Linked DNA regions of Prochlorococcus marinus CUG1415. The protein of the gene in region 1 interacts with the protein of each later gene in a pairwise test. Links are inferred from orthologs where the notes say so. Each region holds a gene or a part of one and is shown in the gene's direction. Other genes may lie near its edges.

Region 1 (3,918 bases):
ATCCTTAGATTTAGAATTAATAGATATGGTTTTATTAATTGCAGGTGGATTTGTTGTTTTAGGAGAAGTGGTATCACCTTTGTTTTCTATCAGTTTGGTTGAACTTTTTTCTAAAAATATCTCTAATGAATTGTCTCAATCTTTAAAAATTTTCTTTGGATATCTTTTTATGGCTATTCCGCCATTATGGATAGTTTATTATCAAATTAAATCTTTGAATGGTCAATTTACTTTTAAAAAGGATTATTTACAGTTTAATTTCTTGCCAATAAAATATGCAGTTATTCAGGGAATTAAAGGTTGGTTAACAATTGTTCCTTTTGTTTTATTGATCTCTCTAATTATGAATAGTCTGATTGATAATCAGAATGGTAGTAACCCTTTGCTGGAAATTGTTCTTAACAATAATAATTACTTATCATTTTTTCTATTATTTGTAACAACAACTCTATTAGCTCCTTTATTTGAAGAGATTATATTTCGCGGTATGTTACTAACAACTCTTTCAAGAGATTTTGGAGTAATTTCGGGCATCATAGTTTCAGCTTTTATCTTTGCATTAGCCCATTTAAGTTTGGCAGAAATGCCGCCATTATTTGTTCTAGGGATTGGATTAGCAATTACAAGAATTGCTTCAGGGAGTTTGTTTTCCTCAGTGATTATGCATTCTTTATGGAATGGATTGACTTTCTTAAATTTGTTCTTATTGAGGACATAAAGAATTTAATTTTTTACTTGCGAATTAAACAAAAAGATGTTTATTTAATTAATAAGACTTCTTTCATTTAAAAAATAAATCATAGATGAAACCTTATGGGAATCAACTTAATTTAAAAAAAAAAGTTTCATATGAAAGTAAAAAAAACTCTGAAAAAATATCCTTAATTAATATCAAATTAATACATCAAATTTTCGACACCATTAATGTCTCTCTTTTGGTATTAATTTTCACCTTTTTTTTCTTGTCTTTTAATAGTCAAAGAAAATGGTCAAATACATATAAAAACTTATCTAAAACAAGAGCTATCAATAATAATCTGATTGATTTTATTTCTAAAATTGAGGAATTTTATATTAGTGAACTTGAGTCTATTAATACTTATAGAAAAACTAAACCTAAAGATTTAATCTATCTAGATAAACTTCCAGAAAAAAAAGAAAGTTTATTTAAGAAAAACTTAAGTAGTTTCCTTGAAGGTTTTAGTGATAGCAAATTTCAAAGGGGATATTGATGAAAAAATACAAGAAAATTGTTCGTCTAGTACCTCTTGATCAAAGAAGATTTAAATTTCTCTATATTTTTAGCTTGCTCATAATACTTTGTTTGTTTGGTAGGTTAGTTAAATTGCAAGTCTTTAACGCCTCTGATTTGCAAAGGAAAGCTAGATTAATACAGTCTTCTAAAACTAATGCCTTAAAAACAAGGAGAGCGATTGTTGATAGAAATAAAAGACTAATTGCTTACGATAAACCTCTCTATAAATTATGGGCCCATCCAAAATATTTTAATTTTCCTGGTGATTCAATTAACAGAGTTCGCAGTATTGAAGAAGTTACAGAAAAATTGTCACCTATCTTGGATATAAATGGTGAAATACTCTTGAGTAAATTTAATAATAAAATGAGTGGTATCAAGCTTGTGGATAAAATTTCCGAAGAAAAGGCAGAAAAGATTAAAAACCTCCAAATAAGCGGACTTGATTTGTTTAAATATTCGCAGAGATATTATCCACAAGGCGAGATTTACTCTAATCTTGTTGGTTTTGTTAATGATGAGAATATAGCTTCAGCAGGTTTAGAGCTTCATTTAGATAATCAAATTAAAGTTTTTAATAAAAGTAATTTTGTAAAAATAGGAGGAGATGGAACACCTCTCCCGGATAATTCAGCCCCAGGAGATTTTATTTCTGATTACAAAAAATTAGGCTTAACTATAGATTCAAAATTACAGAAAGCGTCATTCAATGCATTATCAAAGCAAGTAAGCAAATGGAAAGCAAAGAAGGGATTTGCCATAGTTATGGATGTTAATAATGGTAGGATTCTCTCCTTGGTTACAGTCCCGTCGTACGATCCAAATAAATTTTGGCAGTATGATTCTGAACTTTTTAGGGGATGGTATTCTCAAGATTTATTTGAGCCCGGTTCAACTTTTAAACCTATTAATCTTGCATTGGCTTTAGAAGAAAAAGTAATCCAGAAAGATGGAGTAGTTGAAGATATTGGGAGAATTAATGTTGGAGGATGGACACTTTCTAATTGGGATAAAAAAGGTAATGGATACATTGACTATCCAAAAGTTTTGCAGGTTTCAAGCAATGTTGGGATGGTAAAAATCATGCAAAATTTAGACCCCTCAATTTATTGGGATTGGCTAAAAAATTTAGGTATAAATAAAATTTTAGAGACTGACTTATTTGAATCAACTGCTGGCCAACTTAAGAGAAAAGATTTATTTGTAAATCAATCAATTGAGCCTGCCGTAACTTCTTTTGGTAAAGGGTTCTCAATCTCGCCACTTAAATTACTTCAACTACATGCGGCTCTGGCAAATGGGGGGTTTGAAGTAACTCCTCATGTAACCTCAACTTTTAAAGAAAGATTTAATAAAAATCCAAAAAAACAATTTTTTTCTCAAGAGGTTTCTAAAACTGTTCTTGAATGGATGGAGAGCGTAGTTGATAAAGGTAGTGGATCTGGAGTAAAAATCGAGGGTTATAGGATTGCTGGGAAAACGGGCACTTCTCAAAAAGCCTTAAATGGTTCCTACACAAGCAAAAAAGTTTGTAGTTTTATCGCGACCTTACCAGTTAATGATCCAAAATATGCTGTCCTTGTAGTCGTTGATGAGCCATCTAAATCATATGCATATGGTTCAACTGTTGCAGTACCAGTTGCGAAAGAAATAATCGAGAGTTTGATAGTAATTGAAAAAATACCTCCTAAGATTAAAGATCACGGAATGATTGTTAAAAAACCCTAAAATTTTCCAATTTTATAAATATTTAGTTCATTATCTGATGATTTCATTAGGAATAAAAGCTAGTTTATATATATACGATTATTTAGATATGAAATCAATTTTAGAACAATTGTCCTCAATGACTGTTGTTGTTGCAGATACTGGAGATTTAGATTCGATAAAAAAATTTCAACCAAGGGACGCCACCACCAATCCATCCCTAATACTTGCTGCTGCTAAGAACCCTGATTATGTGAAATTAATTGATAAAGCTTTAGAAAGTTCAGAAAATGCATTACCACAAGGATTCTCTGAACTTGAATTAATTAAAGAAACTGTTGACCAAGTTTCAGTATTTTTTGGGAAAGAAATATTGAAAATTATTTCAGGGCGCGTATCTACAGAAGTTGATGCAAGACTGAGCTTTGACACTGAATCTACGGTAAAAAAAGCGAGAAAATTGATCAATCTTTACAAAAATTTTGGAATTGAAAAGGAAAGAATCTTGATTAAGATTGCTGCAACTTGGGAGGGAATTAAGGCAGCTGAAATTTTGGAAAAAGAAGGTATTAGGTGCAATTTAACTTTACTTTTTAACTTCTGCCAAGCGGTAACTTGTGCCAATGCAAAAATAACTCTAATTTCTCCGTTCGTTGGCCGTATATTGGATTGGCATAAAGCAAAAACTGGTAAAACTAGTTTTGTTGGTGCTGAAGACCCTGGTGTTATTTCGGTTACACAAATTTATAAGTACTTTAAAGAAAAGGGATTCAAGACAGAAGTAATGGGAGCGAGTTTTAGAAATCTTGATGAAATAAAAGAATTAGCAGGTTGCGATCTTTTAACAATCGCACCAAAATTTCTTGAAGAACTGAAAAAAGAAAATGGAGAGTTAATTAGAAAATTAGATGTAAGTACCCAAATTAATAAATCTATTGATTACGAATTTGAAGAAA
Region 2 (3,734 bases), on another replicon or contig:
GCATCCAATCTCTATAAACTTTTTCACCTATTTGAGTCCTAGCAAGATCTCTTATATAATCCCAGAGAAACTCAAGCAAGTTTTGAAGGCCTTTAGGATCATTTTCCATTTTTTTAGTTCCTAAAGAAATAAAAACTAATAACGCTCCTAATAAAATCCAAGATGTCAAAAATACCTGCCCATGAAGTCTGATATTTCCAATTTGCCAATAAAGATGTTGACCAACTTCTAATGCTGCAAAATTTGTTAGCAGGGAATTAAAGAACATTTGATTTGAATAAAAAATTTACTTAAGAACGTGAAAAATAAAGAATGAGTGAAGGTTTATAAATAAAAAAACCTATCATTGCAGGAAAAATATCCAAAGATCCTAGCTTGCTAGCAAAAATAAAGAGGCAAACTGGAACTAATAGTTGCAATTTTGATACACCTGTTGATTCTTTACCAAGTTTTCCTACATTTTTAGCGAGCAAACGTAAGTAAAAAATACCGGCAATTGCACCTATAAAAATACTAAAACCAAAAGTAAATCCGAGAAAAATTCCAGTTATTGATGCTAATAAAATAGAAACAATAAAAGTAATTCCAAAAATTGTTAATTGCAATTTTGTGTATTCATCATTTTGAGAAAGTAAATTATCTATTTGATTGGCGATGCCAGATCTACTTTCCTTGATGATTGAATTATCCAGGGATTGAGCAAATTGAACATTCTCATTAGAAGGATGCTCAACTTTTTTTCTATTTGAGTCCACTGATGTGAACATAGTTTAGAAATCCTCTCTTAAATGGTTTGAAGTAAGTATATAAACTCAGGGAATCTATCACGGAGAGGGGCCTTTTAGCTAGTTTTTTTTTATAAAAAATTAATTCTTAAGATTTATGATGAATCTATAGACCATTTTTTACTTTATTCTTCAAGAATAAATCTCATAAAAAAGTCATAATATTAATTGACTTACAACTTAAAACGTTAATAAAAGACTTGGCAAAATCTGAATTAAACGTCTCAATAGTGTATATACATCTAAAAAATTGGAGATAAGTCAAGAAAAAATAGAATATAAAAGAATTTCTAAAAGAAAAAAAACCCTTAGTTCTGATAACAAAAAGAATCAAAGCAATTTAATAGAATCTATATTTCCCTTACCTTGGACAATATGGCCTTATGAGGCAAAAATCCTAGTTATGCTCGTTGGAATTTGGTCAATATTAGGAATATTTATTCTAGGATCATCAAGTTGGTGGGTGGCTAGTAGAGAAATGGGAAATTGGGCTTACTTCTTAAAGAAACAAATTATTTGGACAATTCCAGGCATTGGTCTATTTTATTTGGTTCTTAATACGAACATTAGAAGTCTTTTAAAGTGTTCAAAAATTATTTTTTATATTTTATTCTTTTTGATTTTCCTAACCAATATTACTGGAATTACGGTGAATGGATCTTCAAGATGGCTATTACTAGGGAATTTACGTCTGCAACCATCTGAATTAATTAAACCTTTCCTAATTTTAGAATCTTCAAACCTTTTTGCTCATTGGAATCTGATAAAGAATGATAAAAAACTAATTACAATAACATCATTTGGTTTATTAATTTTATTAATACTAAAGCAGCCTAATTTAAGTACTGCATCATTAACTGGAATTCTTTTTTGGGTTATGGGTTTATGTGGAGGCGTAAAACTTAGCTCTCTTAGTTCATTTGCCTCATTTGGATTAATTACTGGATGTATTAGTATCCTCAATAACGAATATCAAAAACTTAGAGTTACTTCATTTATTAATCCTTGGAAAGATCAACAAGAAAGTGGATTTCAATTGGTTCAAAGTTTATTAGCCATAGGTTCAGGTGGTCTATTTGGCCAAGGTTTTGGGCTTTCTATACAAAAATTACAGTACCTACCATTTATGTACACAGATTTTATTTTTGCCATTTTTGCGGAGGAATTTGGTTTATTGGGTTGTACTTTATTCTTAGGTTTTTTAGCAGTTTTCTCTTATATAAGCCTAAGAATTGCTCTTAAGTGTAGAAACAACTATACAAAATTAGTTGCTATCGGATGCGGTGTATTGTTGACAGCTCAATCAATAATGCATATTGCTGTAGCCACGGGTTCAATGCCTACTACAGGCTTACCCCTACCCTTCATTAGTTATGGTGGGAATTCATTAATCGCATCTTTTTTTATTGCAGGGATGTTACTTAGATGTTCATTAGAATCAACAGGATTCATAGGTATGATGAGTACACGAAAGACTCTTCATTAGTTAGAATTTAAAAGAATTCAGCCAAGCTATCGAATCATTTAATTTATTTATTTCAGAATTATCTCAAAAGGGTAATCTGCTTATGCAGAATGGTCTAAATAGTCCAGGTCCATTTACTATATTTTTGGTTTTCAGCGCAGGACTTTTAACAAGTCTTGGGCCATGCTCATTATCATTACTTCCAGTCACAATTGCTTATATAGGAGGAACAGAGGAGAATAAATTTAAACTTATTAGTTTTTCAGGAGGAGTCGTTTTTTCACTCGTTGCACTTGGGGCTGCTAGTGGATTCTTAGGTAAAATATACGGTCAAATTCCATCTTATTACACTTCGTTTGTTGCCCTAATAGCAATAATAATGGGTTTAAATTTACTGGGGATTCTAAAGTTTCAGTTCCCGAATGGACCTGATTTAAAAATAATTGAAAATAAAATACCATCATTTCTAGGACCTTTTGCGATAGGAATTACTTTTGGATTAGCCTCTTCACCTTGCATTACTCCAGTTTTGGCTACTCTTCTCGCTTGGGTATCGCAAGCTAAAAATCCGACGATCTCTATTATTGTTTTATTCTTCTTTGGAATAGGCCAAGTAACTCCATTAATTGTCGCAGGGGCTACTGCAGAAAACTTAAAAAAATTTTTAGAACTTAGAAAATTTAGTCAAATAATTCCCACCTTAAGTGGGATATTTTTAGTTTCCCTAGGATTATTAAATTTATTTTCAAATTGGATTTAAATGATTATTTTTAAGAATTTAATTTTAAAAATATCAAGTTTAAGATTCGCCATATCGCTAATAATCTTCATAGCCATTTCAAGTGGCATAGGAACTTTCATCCCTCAAGGTAATAATAAAAAATTCTATATTGATATTTTCGATGATGCTCCTATTTTTGGACTTTTAAATGGAGATAATGTCTTAAGACTTCAATTGGATCATATATATACAAGCTTCTGGTTTTTATTTTCATTAATTCTTCTTTGCATTTCTCTTTCAGCTTGCAGTTTTAGGAGGCAAATCCCTTCTCTAAAAGCTTCATTAAAATGGATTGAATATGATAGTGAAAAAAAATTTAGCAAACTACAATTAACTTCAAGTCACCAAATCAATGAAGACGAAGATCAACTATCACAAGCTGATTTATTACTTAAAAAAAGAGGATGGAAAACATACAAATTTAAAAGTCATATATCTGCAAGAAGGGGTTTAATTGGAAAAGTCGGACCTTTAGTTGTACATATTGGATTAATAGTCTTACTTATAGGTTCAGCATATGGAAGTTTTACAAGTGAATCAAAAGAACAATATTTGTTGCCTGGAGAAAGCTTGAATCTTATCAATGAGAGTACAAACTCAAAAGCTAATGTGAAATTAGTCGATTTTTCTATAGAACGAGAAAGTGATGGTATACCAAAGCAGTTCGTTTCAAAGTTAGATTTTTCTTCTGAAGATTTAAAAT

Evidence for each region. Proteins that work in one complex are often made in the same cells at the same time.
Region 2: the proteins of HA143_RS02815 (region 1) and HA143_RS08360 interact in binary tests that used the Escherichia coli proteins (3 or more experiments, as listed by UniProt). The link is inferred for Prochlorococcus marinus CUG1415 from one-to-one orthologs.

The regions. Positions count from the first base shown.
Region 1 is NZ_JAAORL010000001.1:490,380-494,297, forward strand. What follows is about bases 638-3,607. They hold HA143_RS02815 (peptidoglycan D,D-transpeptidase FtsI family protein), read left to right. Parts: upstream 638-1,231; coding sequence 1,232-2,983; downstream 2,984-3,607. Other genes in these bases: HA143_RS02805 (CPBP family intramembrane glutamic endopeptidase), read left to right, coding at 638-718; HA143_RS02810 (hypothetical protein), read left to right, coding at 804-1,232; tal (transaldolase), read left to right, coding at 3,072-3,607. In the rest of the region: more of HA143_RS02805, read left to right, coding at 1-637; more of tal, read left to right, coding at 3,608-3,918. UniProt on the Escherichia coli protein: Essential cell division protein that catalyzes cross-linking of the peptidoglycan cell wall at the division septum. Required for localization of FtsN.
Region 2 is NZ_JAAORL010000002.1:401,229-404,962, forward strand. Bases 368-3,153 are described here. They hold HA143_RS08360 (FtsW/RodA/SpoVE family cell cycle protein), read left to right. Parts: upstream 368-1,035; coding sequence 1,036-2,271; downstream 2,272-3,153. Other genes in these bases: HA143_RS08355 (hypothetical protein), read right to left, coding at 368-767; HA143_RS08365 (cytochrome c biogenesis CcdA family protein), read left to right, coding at 2,354-3,010; HA143_RS08370 (cytochrome c biogenesis protein ResB), read left to right, coding at 3,011-3,153. Also shown: atpB (F0F1 ATP synthase subunit A), read right to left, coding at 1-268; more of HA143_RS08355, read right to left, coding at 291-367; more of HA143_RS08370, read left to right, coding at 3,154-3,734.